3 regions of the Actinomadura sp. 3N508 genome follow, and region 3 is predicted to be linked to each of the others. Evidence: riboswitches for the same ligand, from Rfam matches in the RefSeq annotation. Region 3 holds a riboswitch; each other region holds the start of a gene.

Region 1 (4,526 bases), on a different contig from region 3:
GCTCGGCCGGTCGTGAGCCAGACCGGCTCGTGAAGCGGCGGGCCATAAGGTGGCCATAAAGTCCTAATAAGGGAAGTCTCGCCCTCAGTGAGTCGCAAGTCACAGTAGGTGGACAATGTCCAAGGATGTCGATCAAAGAGTGACGTATCGGTTGTGACGGTTGTTGACCCTCGCTAATGTCGTCCGCTGACGTCGTGGACGAGAGGGGCGATACCGACCGTGGCCAAAGAACTCATCGGGGCACCGGAACAGCGGCGTGACCGTAGAGGCGGCTCGGCGATCAGCGGCATCTCCCGTCGCCTGGCGGCTATCACCTGCCTGGCCGTGACCGCCACCCTCGCATCTCCGCTGGTGGCCCCGGCCGCCGCCGACCCCAGGCCGACCAGGGCCCAGGCGGAGAAGAAGCTGACCCAGCTCAACGAGGAGATGGACAAGAAGGTCGAGCAGTACAACCAGAACCGCGAGAAGCTCAAGATCGCCAAGAAGAAGCTGGACGCCGCGACGAAGGCGAGCAAGCGCGAGGAGACGACCTTCGAGCAGCAGCGCTCCAAGATCGCCCAGATGGCGGCGGACGCGTACAAGAACGGCGAGTCGACGGACGTCACCGGCTTCGTCGGCAGCAGCGACCCGCAGGCCGTCCTCGACCAGGCGGCGGTCTTCTCGCACCTGTCGCAGGACCGCGCCTCCCAGCTCACCCAGTTCCTCGCCACCGCGCAGCGGCTGCGCCGCGAGCAGGCCGTGGCCAAGTCCGCCTACGACGAGGTGAAGTCCAAGTCGGACGAGCTGCAGAAGCAGAAGAAGGAACTGGACCAGAAGGTCAAGAAGCAGGAGGCGCTGGTCAGGCGGCTCGGCGGCGGCACGTCCTCCGGCGGCGGTGGCGGCGGTCGCAGCTACAACGGCCCCGCCAGCGGCTCGGCACGCGCGGCGCTCCAGTTCGCCTACGCCCAGATCGGCAAGCCGTACCAGTACGGCGCCGAGGGCCCCGGCACCTACGACTGCTCCGGCCTGACCATGAAGGCATGGGGGGCGGCGGGCGTCAGCATCACCCGCACCACCAACTCCCAGTACGCCGCCACCAGGCGGGTGGACAAGAGCGACCTGCAGCCCGGCGACCTGGTGTTCTTCAGCGGTCTCGGCCATGTCGGCATCTACGCGGGCAACGGGAAGATGGTCCACGCCCCGAGCACGGGCAAGAACGTCCAGGAAGTGAGCATCACCTCGGGCTACTACCTGAGCAACTACTACGGCGCCGGGCGTCCCTGACGTCCCGCTCCGCCCGCCGCTCGCGCGGCCGGACGGACCGTCTTCACCAACGGACCAGGCTTTGACCTGGTCCGTTGTTGATTTTGTGGGGGTTTGCCTTCTGTTGGGGCTTTGGTACCTTGTCACCACTCGCGGCGCCCTCCAGACGCCGTGGCCCCCGCGACGCCCACCAGGTGCCGCGGCCCGCGCGGCGCATTCCTCCGCCGCGTGACGGGCGGCGCGAGCCACGCGCCTCTCCCCTCCCGGCGGCGCGCTCCACGCGTCGCCCGCGGCACCGCGACGGTGCCGCGACGGTCTCACGCAGACCTCGCCCGACCCCAGCCGACGTGCGCACGCCCGCAGCGTGCATGGCGCTGAGAGCGCTGCCGCGGCGGCCCCGAGGGTCAGGCGCCGGACGGTCCCGGTGACGGGCCGCCGTCCGCACACAACATCAGGCGCCGCTCTTTCGCACGCGGGAGACAGGTCCCGCGCACGGGCCCCATATCGCCCCCAGGATCGCAGCGGCAGCGCCGAATCCGCCGACGCGCGGAACCGGGGACCCATAACCGCCGGAGTCCAGGGACCGTCCCTGGACGGCAATTCCCGGCGCCCGGGGTGAATCGGTGCGCCCTCCCGGAACGATCCGGTGAGAGCCCGCCGTAGGGCCACTTCCTCGCCCGAACCCGTCAGCTAACCCGGTAGGCGTCCGGAAGAGACGAAGGAGTGAAACCCGCAGCGTTACCTGGGCGTGGTCGCCCTCGTGCGACCACGCCCACCTCATCCCTGTGCGCTTCGCGCGGGCGATCCGCCCGCCGGAGTATCCCCATCCGACCGGCGCGCCCGCCCCCGGGCCGCCATCGCCGAGTCCGCGGACCGCCCTGCGCATGCGCGGCGGGACGCGGAGCCGGGGACCCACCTGTGTCCTTTCGGGGTGAATCGGCCTGCCCGCGTGCGGGCCGTAGGGCGGCTTCCACGCCCGAACCCGTCAGCTAACCCGGTAGGCGGCATGGAAGTCGAGGAGATCCCCCCGTGCCAGGCATCAACCGCAAGAAGACCCCGGGCAGGCACCGCAAGCCCAGCACCCGGACCATCACATGGCGGGCGACCGGCGGCGTCGTCGTCGGCGCCGCCGTCCTCGGCACCGCCGCGGCCACCGCGCACGCGTCGGTATTGCCGTTCGGGCCGCTGCCCGCCACGAACACGTCCTCCGAGATGGCGGCCACCGGGAAGGACGCGCGCGTGACCGCGTCCAAGGACCACAAGAAGGACGAGCCGAACCGCAGGAACAGCACCAGGAAGAACGCGACCGCCAAGGGCGGCGGTGCACCGGCGAAGCCGGCCGGAAAGGCGGCCGCGAAATCGCGGCCCACCGCCGCGGAGGCCATCAGGCTCGCCAGGTCGCAGGTGGGGATCGCGGAGAACGGCGGCGGCGAGACCAAGTTCCAGAAGTGGTACATGGGTACGTCCCGCGCGCAGGAGACGCTCGCACGCGACGGCGGCTCCCTCGGCGGCTACGGCGACGCGAACTGGTGCGACATGTTCATCTCCTGGATCGGCGAGCAGATCGGCTTCACCGACCAGATCGGCAGCGACGCCTGGACCGTCGCCCACGCCCGCTGGTTCCAGGCCAACGGCCGCTGGGGCACCGAGCCCAGGCCCGGCGCGATCGTCTTCTTCGCGTGGGACGGCCGCAAGTCCAGCGGCGCCATCCGGCACGTCGGCATGGTGATCAAGAAGGTCGACGACGACACGATCGAGGCCGTCGAGGGCAACACCGGCAACGCGGTCCGGATCAAGCAGCGCTCGAGCAGCGACATCGTCGGCTACGGATACCCCGACTACAAGTCGTGACGCCCGGCTCGCCGCCCCCGCGCCCTGCATAGGATCGCGCGCATGGAAGACGGCTCCGGCGCGGACGACGCCCCCGGCGGCCCCGGCGGCCCCGTCACGCGGCGCAGGGCATTGGCCCTCGGCGTGGGCGGGGCCGGGGTGCTTCTCGGCGGCGTCACGGGCCTCCTCGCCACTCGCTCCGGCCGCGAAGAGACGCCCCCGAGCCACGAGACCAGAGCAATGGGCCGGTACGAGGCCGGTGACGCGGCGGCCGTCCTCGGCAACCGCGCGCGGGCCGTGAAGTCCGGTGACCGGACGGCCTTCCTCGCGACGGTAGGCTCCGCGCCCGCCGCGTTCCAGGCCGCCCAGTCCCGCCTCTACGACAACCTCCGCAAGCTCCCCCTGCACGGTTGGCGCGAACAGGTCGTGACCGTCCAGGCCGCGGACGCGGAGAGCGGCGCCACGGTCGTCCGCGTCAATGTGCGCTACAGGCTGCGCGGTTTCGACCGAGGCGACGTGGTCCGCACCGGGTACCTGGCCCTGGCCCAGCGCTCCGGCACCTGGACGATCGTCGGCGACGGCTCGTCCCACGGTTTCCACGACGACGCCGAGATCTGGGCCGGCGGCCCCCTGTCGGTCGTCGGGGGCCGCGCGAGCCTCGTCATCGGGGACGCCACCGGCCTCGGCGAGATCGCGAGACGCCTGGACGAGGCAGTGCCGGTCGTCAGCGACGTCGCGGGCACGGGATGGGCGCGGCGGGCCGTCGCGCTCGTGCCCGCCGGCGCCGCCCTCGCGTCCGCGCTCGCCGGTCCCGGGCAGCGCCTCGACGAGATCGCCGCGCTCGCGACCATCGTCCCGCCCGCCGGCGGGGGCCGGGGTCCGGGCGGCGACCGCGTCATCGTCTCCCCCGGCACCTTCGGCCGACTGAACGACGTCGGGCGCGACGTCGTCCTCACCCACGAGCTGACGCACGTCGCGACCGGCGCCGCCCGCGACCGCAGGACGCCGGGGTGGCTCGTCGAGGGCTTCGCCGACTATGTCGCCTATCGCGGGTCGAAGATCGGGGTCCGGGCCGCGGCGGGCGAGCTGCGCCGCGAGGTGGCGGCGGGGCGGATCCCGTCCGCGCTGCCCGCCTCGGGCGCGTTCGCCGGCGGCTCGGCGCGCCTCAGCCAGGCCTACCAGGAGGCCTGGCTCGCCTGCCGGATGATCGCCGACCGGTACGGTGAGGCGACGCTCGTGCGGCTCTACCGGACCGCCGGGCGCGTCCCGGAGGCCACCGCGCTGCGGGAGGTGCTGGGTCTCACCCGGGCGGGCTTCACCGCCCGATGGCGCGACTACCTGAAGAAGGAGCTCACGTGAGGGAGCGAACGGCCGGCGGAATGCGGACGCCGCGGATCGCCGCCGCCGTCGCCGCCGGGGTGCTGTTCGCCGCCGTCGCGGCCGTCCTCGCCCTG
Region 2 (4,526 bases), on a different contig from region 3:
ATGATGCCCGCCCCGACGATGCCGGTGATCTCGTCAGCCATACGTCCATCCTGACGTGCGGCCTCCGGCCACCGGACGCGGTGGGTGCCGTCCCGCCAGACGGGGATGCGTGTCCCGGCGGGCAGCCGCGGCGGGATTCCGGGTGCGTAAACGACGGCGGTCGAGATGCCAAGGGACGCGTCGGGCGCCGGAACAGGGTTGGATCCTAGGGTGATCACCGGATACGACACCGTGCTCGTCTGCGCGCAATCCCCGTCCCGCGCCGTGCGACGCTTCCTGGACCGGCTGCACCGGGACCGGCCGGACCTGCGCGTCGCGGTCGAGCCGGGGGACGACCCGTCCTTCCGCCCCTGGGGCGCGGGCCGCGAGATCCCCACCGGCCGGGCCGAAGTGCTCGTCGCCGAGGACGAGGAGATGATCCAGAGGTGGGACGAGGACGGCTACCACCTGTCCCCCACCGGCACCGGCCCATTGATGATCAGCTTCGAGCCCTGCCGGGTACCACGGCTCAGGGCCCGGGTCCTGGAGAATCCGTACGGCGACAACGGCCTGGGATTCGCCCCCCACGAGGTCACGCTCGTCGGCACGGACCTCTTCCTGGTCACGATCGTCACCCCGGACGCCGACAGCGCCTACTCGACATCGGTCATCGACCGCCTGGCCGAATGCCTGACGGGGCTCTAGCCGGGGGAATGGTTGACACGGCTCTTTGGGCCGTGACGCCCTGCCGGAAATGGCGATGCGGGCGGCGGCGGTTCTTCGCCACCGCCCGCATCGGGCCTCAGAGGTCAGGCGGCCTTGTAGCCGAGCTGGCGGAGCTGGTCGGCGGACAGGCGGGACACGTTGTGGTCGTGGTCGGTGGCCGCGTACTGGTGGATGGTCCACTGCTTCCACGGCGAAGGCGCGCTGACCTTGCCGGGAGACCGTCCATAGTGCGCGACCCACAGCGGGTATTCGCCGAGGCCCTTGCCGTGCTCCTCCGCGAAGGAACGGGAACTGTAGAACATCGGCTTGACGCCGGTCTTCTGCTCGACGCGTTCCAGCCAGCGTTTGGCCCAGTCGTTCACCTCGCGCGTCGAGCGGCCGTCCGTGGTCTCCAGGTCGAGGATGAGCAGGTCGCCCTTCGCCAGCCCGGCGGACGTCACCACCCGGAGATAGTGATCGGCCTCCCGGACGGGATCGTTCTGCGGACGCCCGTAATGGTAGGCACCCCTGACCAGGCTGTTCTGCTTGATCTGGGTCCAGTTGCGGGTGAAGGTCGTGTCCTTGTGCGCGGTGCCCTCGGTGGCCTTAGCGATACCGAAACCGGGCTTCTGCCGGCTCCAGTCGAATCCCTTGTCGTGGTGCGAGACGTCCACCCCATAAGGGCGGGCGCCGGCCGCGGGCGGCGCCTCTGCCTTCGCCTCGGGCGGGGCCGCCTTCTCGATGACGGGTGCGGCGGCGGTCCCCGCCGTGGTGCCGGTCTCGGGCGCGTCCGCGGTCCCTGCGGTGACGGCCAGGGGAGTGATCACCCCGGCGGCGAGCACCGAACCCATCAGCAGCATTCTGCGGCGGCCGCGCGTTCTCATCGTTTTCTGGATGCCCGTTCGCACCGGCGTCCACCTCTCCTTTTCCGCCTGCCGGGTTAGCTGACGGGTTCGGGCCAGGAGACGGCCCTACCGCTGGCGGACCAGCGGATTCACCCCTAACGAACCTGGGTCCCCGGCTTCCCTTTTTCGGGAATTCGGCGTCCGGCCGGATTTCGGCCGGTGCAGCGGACACTAAGCACGGGAAATGGGTGGCGGCAAACGAGAACGGCGAAATCAACCGATGGGTTGATACGGGCATCGACCCATCGGTTGGCGGGCCCGGGTCAGCCGGGGAGGCGGATGAGGCGCCGCTCGACGGCCACGGTGACGGCGGCCGTGCGGGTGTCGACGCCGAGCTTGGCGAAGATGTGCACCAGGTGCGTCTTGACGGTGGCCTCGCTGATGAACAGGCGGCGCGCGATCCGCTGGTTGGACAGGCCCTCGGCCAGCAGTTCGAGGATCTCGATCTCGCGGGGGCTGAGGGACGGGGCGGGCTCGCGCATCCGGTCCATCAGCCGGGACGCGATCCCCGGCGACAGCGCCGTCTCGCCGCGCGCGGCCGTGCGGATGCCGCGGAACAGCTCGTCCGGCGGGCCCGCCTTGAGCAGGTAGCCCGCCGCGCCGACCGCGATCGCGCGGGAGATGTCGGCGTCGGAGTCGTAGGTGGTGAGGACGAGGACACGCGGCGGGTCCGGCAGCGCGAGGATGCGGCGGGTCGCCTCGACGCCGTCGATGCCCGCGCCGAGCTGCAGGTCCATCAGGACGAGGTCGGTCGGGACGGCCCCGGCCAGCCGGACCGCCTCCTCGCCGTCCGCCGCCTCCGCGACCACCTCTAGGTCCGGCTCGCCGCCGAGCAGGGCGCGCAGCCCGGCCCGGACGACGGGATGGTCGTCCACGATCGTCACCCGGACCACGGTCACTCCCCGTGCTCCCGTTCACGGGGGACCGTGGCGGCGATGACCGTCCCGGCGCCCGGGGCGCTCTCGACCGCGAGGGAGCCGCCGACCTCGGCGAGCCGGTCCCGCATGGCGCGGAGCCCGTACCCGCGTCCCCTGGCGGACGCGGCCGCCCCGGGGTCGAACCCGGTGCCGTCGTCGGCGACGTCCAGGGACACGGCGTCGTCGAGAAAGGTCAGCGTGATCATGATCGTGGCCGCGTCCGCGTGCTCGCGCGCGTTGGCGACGGCGCCCTGCGCGACGCGGAGCAGCACGGCCTGCACCTCGACGTCCACCGGGTACTCGTCCCCCTCCGTCCGGAACCGTACCCGCGGGCCCGCCTCCGGCCCGGCCCCGGCCAGCTCGCCGAGCGCCGCGAGCAGGGACCCGGACGCCAGCGCGGGCGGGGCCAGCGCCCAGACGAAATGGCGCGCCTCGTCAAGGTTCGCGGCGGCGGCGTCGGCGGCCTGCCGCAGATGGCGGCGGGCGTCCGCCGGCGAGGTGTCCCACTGCCGGTCGGCCGCCTGGAGCAGGATCTCCATGCTGGCCAGGCCCTGCGCGAGCGTGTCGTGGATCTCGCGGGACAGCCGTTCGCGCTCCTCCAGGACGCCCGCCGCGCGCTGCGTGTCGGCCAGCTCGCCGCGGGTGCGGACGAGCTCGCCGACGAGCCGCTGCAGCTCCAGGAAGATGACGGCGGCCATCGCGGCGACCGCGATCGGGGCGAGCACCAGGCTCGGGTCCACGCGGTCCGCGAGGTAGAGGCCCGCGAAGATCACCGCACCGGTGATCACCACGACGGCGGCGATGGCGGCGCGCGGCGACAGCAGCCGCAGCGCGGCGAAGAACAGCGGGACCGCGCACCAGGCGAAGCTCGGGGCGGCGCCGACCAGCGCCAGCCAGCACGCGACCACGGCGCCCAGCCAGGCGAGGCGCCCGTGGCGGCCGAGCGCGTCCCAGAAGGCGACGCCGAGCGCGTAACCGGCGCCGAGCACCCCCGTGAGCGTGAGCACCAGCGGCGTGGCGCCGTCCAGCCCGTGCCCGGCCACGAACCGGGACGCGGACGCGGCCAGCAGCAGGAAGAACCCGGCGTGCATCGCCAGCCGGATCCGGCCTTCGGTCCTGGTCACGTCCCCTGTCTCCCCGTCCCGCATCGGCGCAAGCCTCGCCCGCCCCGGCGGGCCGCGCATCAGCCGATCGATTGATCCGGCCGCGCCGCCTACGTGCGGGAAGTGCTGCGGACGACGTCCATCAAGGTCGACCACGTGAACGACCTCGGCTGGACCGCGCTGCTGGAGGCGATCATCCTCGGCGACGGCGGCCCGAACCACCAGCAGGTGGTCGCCCACCTGCTGGACGCGGGCGCCGGCCAGGGCCTGTCTCGAAGTTGGCCGGGACTTGGAAATGCAGTGGCCTGACATGTCACATGTGCTGGTATGCTGCTTTCGCCGCCAGTGACGCATGTCCGTAGGTCGCGGCGCGCCCAGCGGAGGAGCGAAGGTCATGACCGCCAAGTACGAGGCGTCCCCCGGCATGGGCGGGTTCACCGCGGTCGAGCGTACGAGCCCGACCCAGCAGGTGCGCGAGCAGCTGCTGGGGGCGATCGAGCGCGGCGACATCCCGGCCGGGGCCATGCTGCCCTCCGAGCGGGTGCTGTGCGACACGTTCGGCGTCAGCCGGGTCAGCGTGCGCGAGGCGCTCGCCGGCCTGGAGGCGATGAAGATCATCGAGATCCGGCACGGGCGGGGCGCGTTCGTCCGCAAGAGCATCAACGAGCAGTACGCCGAGCCGTTCGCCAAGTACCTGGAGCTGCACCGCGACGAGCTCATCGAGCTGAACAAGGTCCGCGGCGCCCTCGACGAGCTGGCCGCGGCCGAGGTCGCCGAGCACGCGACCGACGAGGGCCTGGCCGAGATCGAGCGGGCCCAGGAGGTCTTCCAGGCTGCGGCCGCGCAGGACAAGCCGAACCTCGCCGAGGTGTCGCGGCTGGACGTGGAGTTCCACCTGTCCATCGCGCGGGCCACCG
Region 3 (4,526 bases):
TTGCGGACCATCTGCGACCGGCTGGAGGTCAACACCCCTATCGAGGCCGTGGTGTGGGCGGCCCGAAGGCAGCTCATCTAGCAGCGACCCCCAGGACGCTCGCCCGGGGACGGCGAGCGTCACAAGAACCCAGGCGGCGAATCTTCAGAACCCCCCGTCCGACCCCGCAGCGGCGGCGCCCGCGTCCTGACAGGTAGGTCCCTGCAGGAGGCGTCGCCGCGGACGGTGTTCAAACCACGCCGTAGATCCCCTTGAGCGCGCTCTGGATTAAGCGCGCTCTCAATTTTTTCGGCACCCGTCCACATCCGGCCGAGGTCGCCCTCACGAGGCACACGCACACGCGCCCCGCCCCGCCGCACCCCGCGCCAGCTCACGAGGTCGCGGGGACTCTGCCGCCGGACGCTCCCCCGCTTCCGCGCTCGCGCATCTGCCTTCGACCTAGGTGCCTCCGCGCCCCTGGCGCTCCGCGCACTCAGGCGGCCTCAGGCGGCCGTTCGCCCCTCCGAGCGAGCGTCCCCCAGTCGCCCCCAGTGACCGCCGTGACAACTGTCACACGGCCCGTACGCGAGCGCTCAGGGGTATCCACCGAGCGTCGTGGGGCCGTCCGGGCGGGGAACTCAGGAGAGCCGCCTTGACGGCCGCCATTACGCCGTGCGTGCGGGAATTGCGGTTGGACGAGGTTGATGCCGTCCATGCCGAACCTGGAGGACGCCCATGCACGTACTCAGAACAGTCGGGTAATGCGTGCCGCGCCGGGACGGCCTTGTGCGGTGGTGGATGGGGGCCGATCCTGCCCGCATGGCGAGATGATGTGCGTGGTGTTCGAGTGCTGTCGCGTTCGAGGGCGATTGTCCCGTGATCGCCGTTCCTGGGACGTGATCGCCGGATGCCTCGAGTCGCGTCGGCAGGCGCTGGAGCCAGGTGACCCCGACCGCCCGTCAGGCGACTCGGACGGCGCCGGCGTAGGGGCGTCCGGACATGGACGCGATCTTCACGACGTCGCCGGTCTGGGGCGCGTGGAGCATCTTGCCGCCGCCGACGTAGATCCCCATGTGGTGCAGGTCCGAGTAGAAGAACACCAGGTCGCCCGGCTGGAGCTCGCTGCGGGACACGTGGGTGCCGGCGTTCCACTGGGCGCCGGTGTAGTGCGGCAGGTTGATGCCGACCTGCTTGTAGGCCCACATCGTCAGGCCTGAGCAGTCGAAGGAGTTCGGCCCTGCGGCGCCCCAGACGTATGGGACACCGATTTTGCTCATCGCGTAGCGCAGTGCCTGCGCGCCCTTACCGGTGCCGACGACGGGGAGCTTGGCGAGCTGGGTGGGGTCCCTCTTGACGAGGGTCCCGCGGACCTTCTCGTAGGTGGCGGTGACCTTCTTGCGCTGCGAGTCGAGTTGTGTGCGCAGCGCCTGTACCTGCTTGGCGCGCTCGTCCGCGGACTTGCGGGCGCGCTGCGCGGCCTGCATGGCCTGCATCAGACCGAGGACTTTGCTGCTGTCCCGCTTGGCGAAGTAGTTGAGCGTGGCGGCCTGGTCGAGGACGGACTGCGGGTCCTGGGAGGCGACGAACGAAACCGTCGGGTCGGAACCGCCCTGCATGTAGCTGGTGGCGGCCAGTTCACCGACCTTCTGGCGGATGCTCTCGAGAGTCTTCTCCTGCCGCTGGGCGTTCTCTGTGGCGACCTTGGCGGCACGCTGCGACTGGGCGAGTTTGACCTTCAGCCCGTTGTACTGCTCGGTGAGCTGCTCCAGCTGGTCGGCGAGTTTGAGGGCCTTCGCTCTGAGTTCCTTGGTGGACGGCTCAGGGTCGGCGTGCGCCACCCCGGTCGTGAGTGGTGCGACCGTGACGGCGGCGGCGAGGACACCGGCCACGGTGATCGCCCGCACACGGAGCCGGGCGGTCGTCGTCCGGCCCGGCGACGGTCGCCGGGAGCTCGAACGAGCAGATCGTGAAAAGGAAGCAGGGCGCGATGGCTCCACGAATTCTCCTCTCCTCGTCCGCCTACCGAGTTAGCTGACGGGTTGGGGCTGGAGCAGCCCGTCCGCAGGCGCGCGTGTGGATCGGTTCCACACGGGCTACGGATTCACCCCTCGCGGTGTGCGCCTTGGGGGCGATCCCCGAACGCTCCGGAAGTGGGTCCCCGGCTCCTCGGGGCGCTGGTTGCGACCCGCGGACTCGGCGGTGCGGCCTCCGTCCTGCGGTAGGCCGACGTCAGCGCAGGACACTAACGGAAGCCGCATTGGATGCCAACCAGAACCTGTGAAATCGCAGGTGGTGACGCACGTCCACGCCGGTCCGTCCGCTGCGCCCCCGTCACCTCCGTGTGTTCTTGCTCACTTTTTAGGCGCCGGTCGGCAATGCCTAGTCGCTTATATCTAGTCACTTGGCCTTGGTGTCGCCGCATGCAGAGACCCACCGGCAGTCGGTAAAGGCGCAACGTTCGATAATCTCGCCTGTTTGTGGAGGTCGTGATCCGGCGAGCGCGTACCGCCGACGTTCAGGAGATCCGAAGGCTGGTCGATCTGTACGCCGGGTCGGGTCGACGCATGCTGAAGAAGTCCACGGTGAAGCTGTACGAGGACGTCCAGGAGTTCTGGGTCGCCGAGGACATGCAGCACGGGACACCGGGACGGGTCGTCGCCTGCGGCGCGCTGCACGTGATGTGGGAGGACCTCGCGGAGGTCCGCTCAGTCGCCGTGGACAAGGAGTACGGCGGGCGCGGCATCGGCCACCGAATTGTCACCCGTCTGCTGGAGACCGCTAGGGAACTCGGCGTGCGGCGGGTCTTCTGCCTTACCTTCGAGATGGAGTTCTTCGCGCGCCATGGCTTCCAGCAGATCCTGGGGACTCCGGTAGCGCCAGAGGTGTACGAGGAGCTTCTCCGCTCCTACGACGAAGGCGTTGCAGAGTTCTTGAACCTCGATCGGGTCAAGCCCAATACGTTGGGCAACACCCGGATGTTGCTTCGCCTGGAGGACTGACCCGATGAGCGATTCCCAGGACCGCGGGCGGCGGTACCCACCGCAGCAGGGGCAGGGCTCCTACGGCCCGCCACCTCCGTACCAAGGTCCTCCTAGGCAGCAACCGCAGCAGCCGCAGCAGCAGCCCCAAAGGCCACCGCAGCAGAGGCCCACTCAGCAGCAATGGCAGCAGCAGCCGCCACAACAGCAGCAGTGGGGGCAGCAACCGGCGTACGACGAGCCGTACAACGAGCAGTACGACGCGTCCTATGACGAGTACGGAGGCGGCGAGCCGGCACTGGCGCCGATACTCCGCCGTGCAGCCGCGCGGCTTATCGACAACGGGCTTGTTGCGGTCTTCGGGTTCGCGCTCGTCCTGCCGATCACGGTCGGTGCGTTCGGCTTGGGCAAAGCCGGCAGCAAGACCGAGGACGAGGGGGGTGTGTGGAACTGGCCCATCATCTTTACCCTCTTCTGTGTCCTGTCGGTCCTGCCGCTTCTCTACGAGGCGGTCCAGCTGTCCATGTCCGGGCGGACGCTCGGCAAGCGCATCATGGGCATCGGCATCGTTCAGGCACCAGCCGGGCAACCGCTGACCACCACGCAAGCCATTTGGCGTGCAGGGATCGTCCACGTGGGCTACCAGATCGGCGTTTTCTTCTTCCTCGCCATCGCAGTGATGGTCTGGGACTACGCCGCGTACGGGATGGTTCTGGTCTGGGCGGGCGCGTTGATGGCGTACCTCTGGGCGATCTGGGACCAGCCCCTGCACCAGGCCCTCCACGACCGCTTGGCCGGGACTCTTGTCATCGATGAGCGGGTCGGATACGACGAGTACGCCGAATACGCGGAGTAGGCCCGTGAGGGAGGCAACGCTCGCCGAGCCGGGCCAGCGCCTCCTGGCTCGCATCGTCGACACCCTCATCGTCGGTGTGCCCGTCATGCTCGTCGTCCGCGCAGTGGTGTCCGGGCCCTCGGTGGACGTCGTCGCCCCACCGGCATTGGCCGCTTGCATGCTGCTCTACGAGGCGATCCAACTCGCCCTCTGGGGCCGGACACTCGGCAAGCGCGTTGCCGGCATACCGGCATAGAAGTCGCCATCGCCGTCCCAGGCACGGCCGCCGCCCCTTTCTCGACATCCGGAAGGACCGGCGCTGAGACGAGCTCTGAACTGATGTCAGCGGGAACCGAGGCTGGAGCAGGCACGGACGCTGAGTTGTCCGCTGAGGCGGCTGCTGAGGCCGTCTCGGAGGCGGCGCCTGGGGTGGTCGCGGAGGTCGCCTTCGCCGCGGAGGCCGAGCCGGGCTCTGGACCTGTCCCCCTGGAGGCTCCTGAAGCCGCCTCTGCGGTGAGGCCACCGTCCGATGCTGGTCCAGAACGAACGCGGGGCGGCGCGCTGGCGCAGACGCCCCAGGACGGCGGGCGGGCGCAAACGTCGGAAGACGAGGCATGGCCCACGCAGGATTCTGATGCGGGCGCGGAGCCGGTACTCGGTGCCGATCTACGGAAAGGGCCGGAAGGCGAAGAGGAGCCGACGCCGGACGCCGCCGAGACGGTTCGTGTGTTGAT

What was found. A riboswitch is a leader RNA that binds a small molecule or an ion and turns the genes downstream of it on or off. The one in region 3 is predicted to bind cyclic di-AMP.
Region 1: another riboswitch for cyclic di-AMP. It lies ahead of ACH34S_RS14865 (CHAP domain-containing protein); the one in region 3 lies ahead of ACH34S_RS38720 (NlpC/P60 family protein).
Region 2: another riboswitch for cyclic di-AMP. It lies ahead of ACH34S_RS26060 (glycoside hydrolase family 25 protein); the one in region 3 lies ahead of ACH34S_RS38720 (NlpC/P60 family protein).

Annotation. Positions count from the first base shown of each region.
Region 1 is NZ_JBIRAX010000003.1:763,454-767,979, forward strand. Features, by position in the region: gene ACH34S_RS14855 (NYN domain-containing protein) at 1-16, shown strand, start outside; gene ACH34S_RS14860 (NlpC/P60 family protein) at 220-1,263, shown strand; cyclic di-AMP (ydaO/yuaA leader) riboswitch at 1,761-1,962, shown strand; cyclic di-AMP (ydaO/yuaA leader) riboswitch at 2,091-2,262, shown strand; gene ACH34S_RS14865 (CHAP domain-containing protein) at 2,272-3,093, shown strand; gene ACH34S_RS14870 (hypothetical protein) at 3,136-4,431, shown strand; gene ACH34S_RS14875 (M48 family metallopeptidase) at 4,428-4,526, shown strand, end outside.
Region 2 is NZ_JBIRAX010000007.1:374,715-379,240, forward strand. Features, by position in the region: gene lhgO (L-2-hydroxyglutarate oxidase) at 1-41, opposite strand, end outside; gene ACH34S_RS26055 (hypothetical protein) at 211-684, shown strand; gene ACH34S_RS26060 (glycoside hydrolase family 25 protein) at 789-1,535, opposite strand; cyclic di-AMP (ydaO/yuaA leader) riboswitch at 1,598-1,739, opposite strand; gene ACH34S_RS26065 (response regulator) at 1,853-2,482, opposite strand; gene ACH34S_RS26070 (sensor histidine kinase) at 2,485-3,630, opposite strand; gene ACH34S_RS26075 (hypothetical protein) at 3,733-3,918, shown strand; gene ACH34S_RS26080 (FadR/GntR family transcriptional regulator) at 4,004-4,526, shown strand, end outside.
Region 3 is NZ_JBIRAX010000017.1:12,223-16,748, reverse strand. Features, by position in the region: gene ACH34S_RS38725 (LuxR C-terminal-related transcriptional regulator) at 1-81, shown strand, start outside; gene ACH34S_RS38720 (NlpC/P60 family protein) at 939-1,883, opposite strand; cyclic di-AMP (ydaO/yuaA leader) riboswitch at 1,980-2,163, opposite strand; gene ACH34S_RS38715 (amino-acid N-acetyltransferase) at 2,457-2,978, shown strand; gene ACH34S_RS38710 (RDD family protein) at 2,983-3,813, shown strand; gene ACH34S_RS38705 (RDD family protein) at 3,818-4,048, shown strand; gene ACH34S_RS38700 (hypothetical protein) at 4,222-4,526, shown strand, end outside.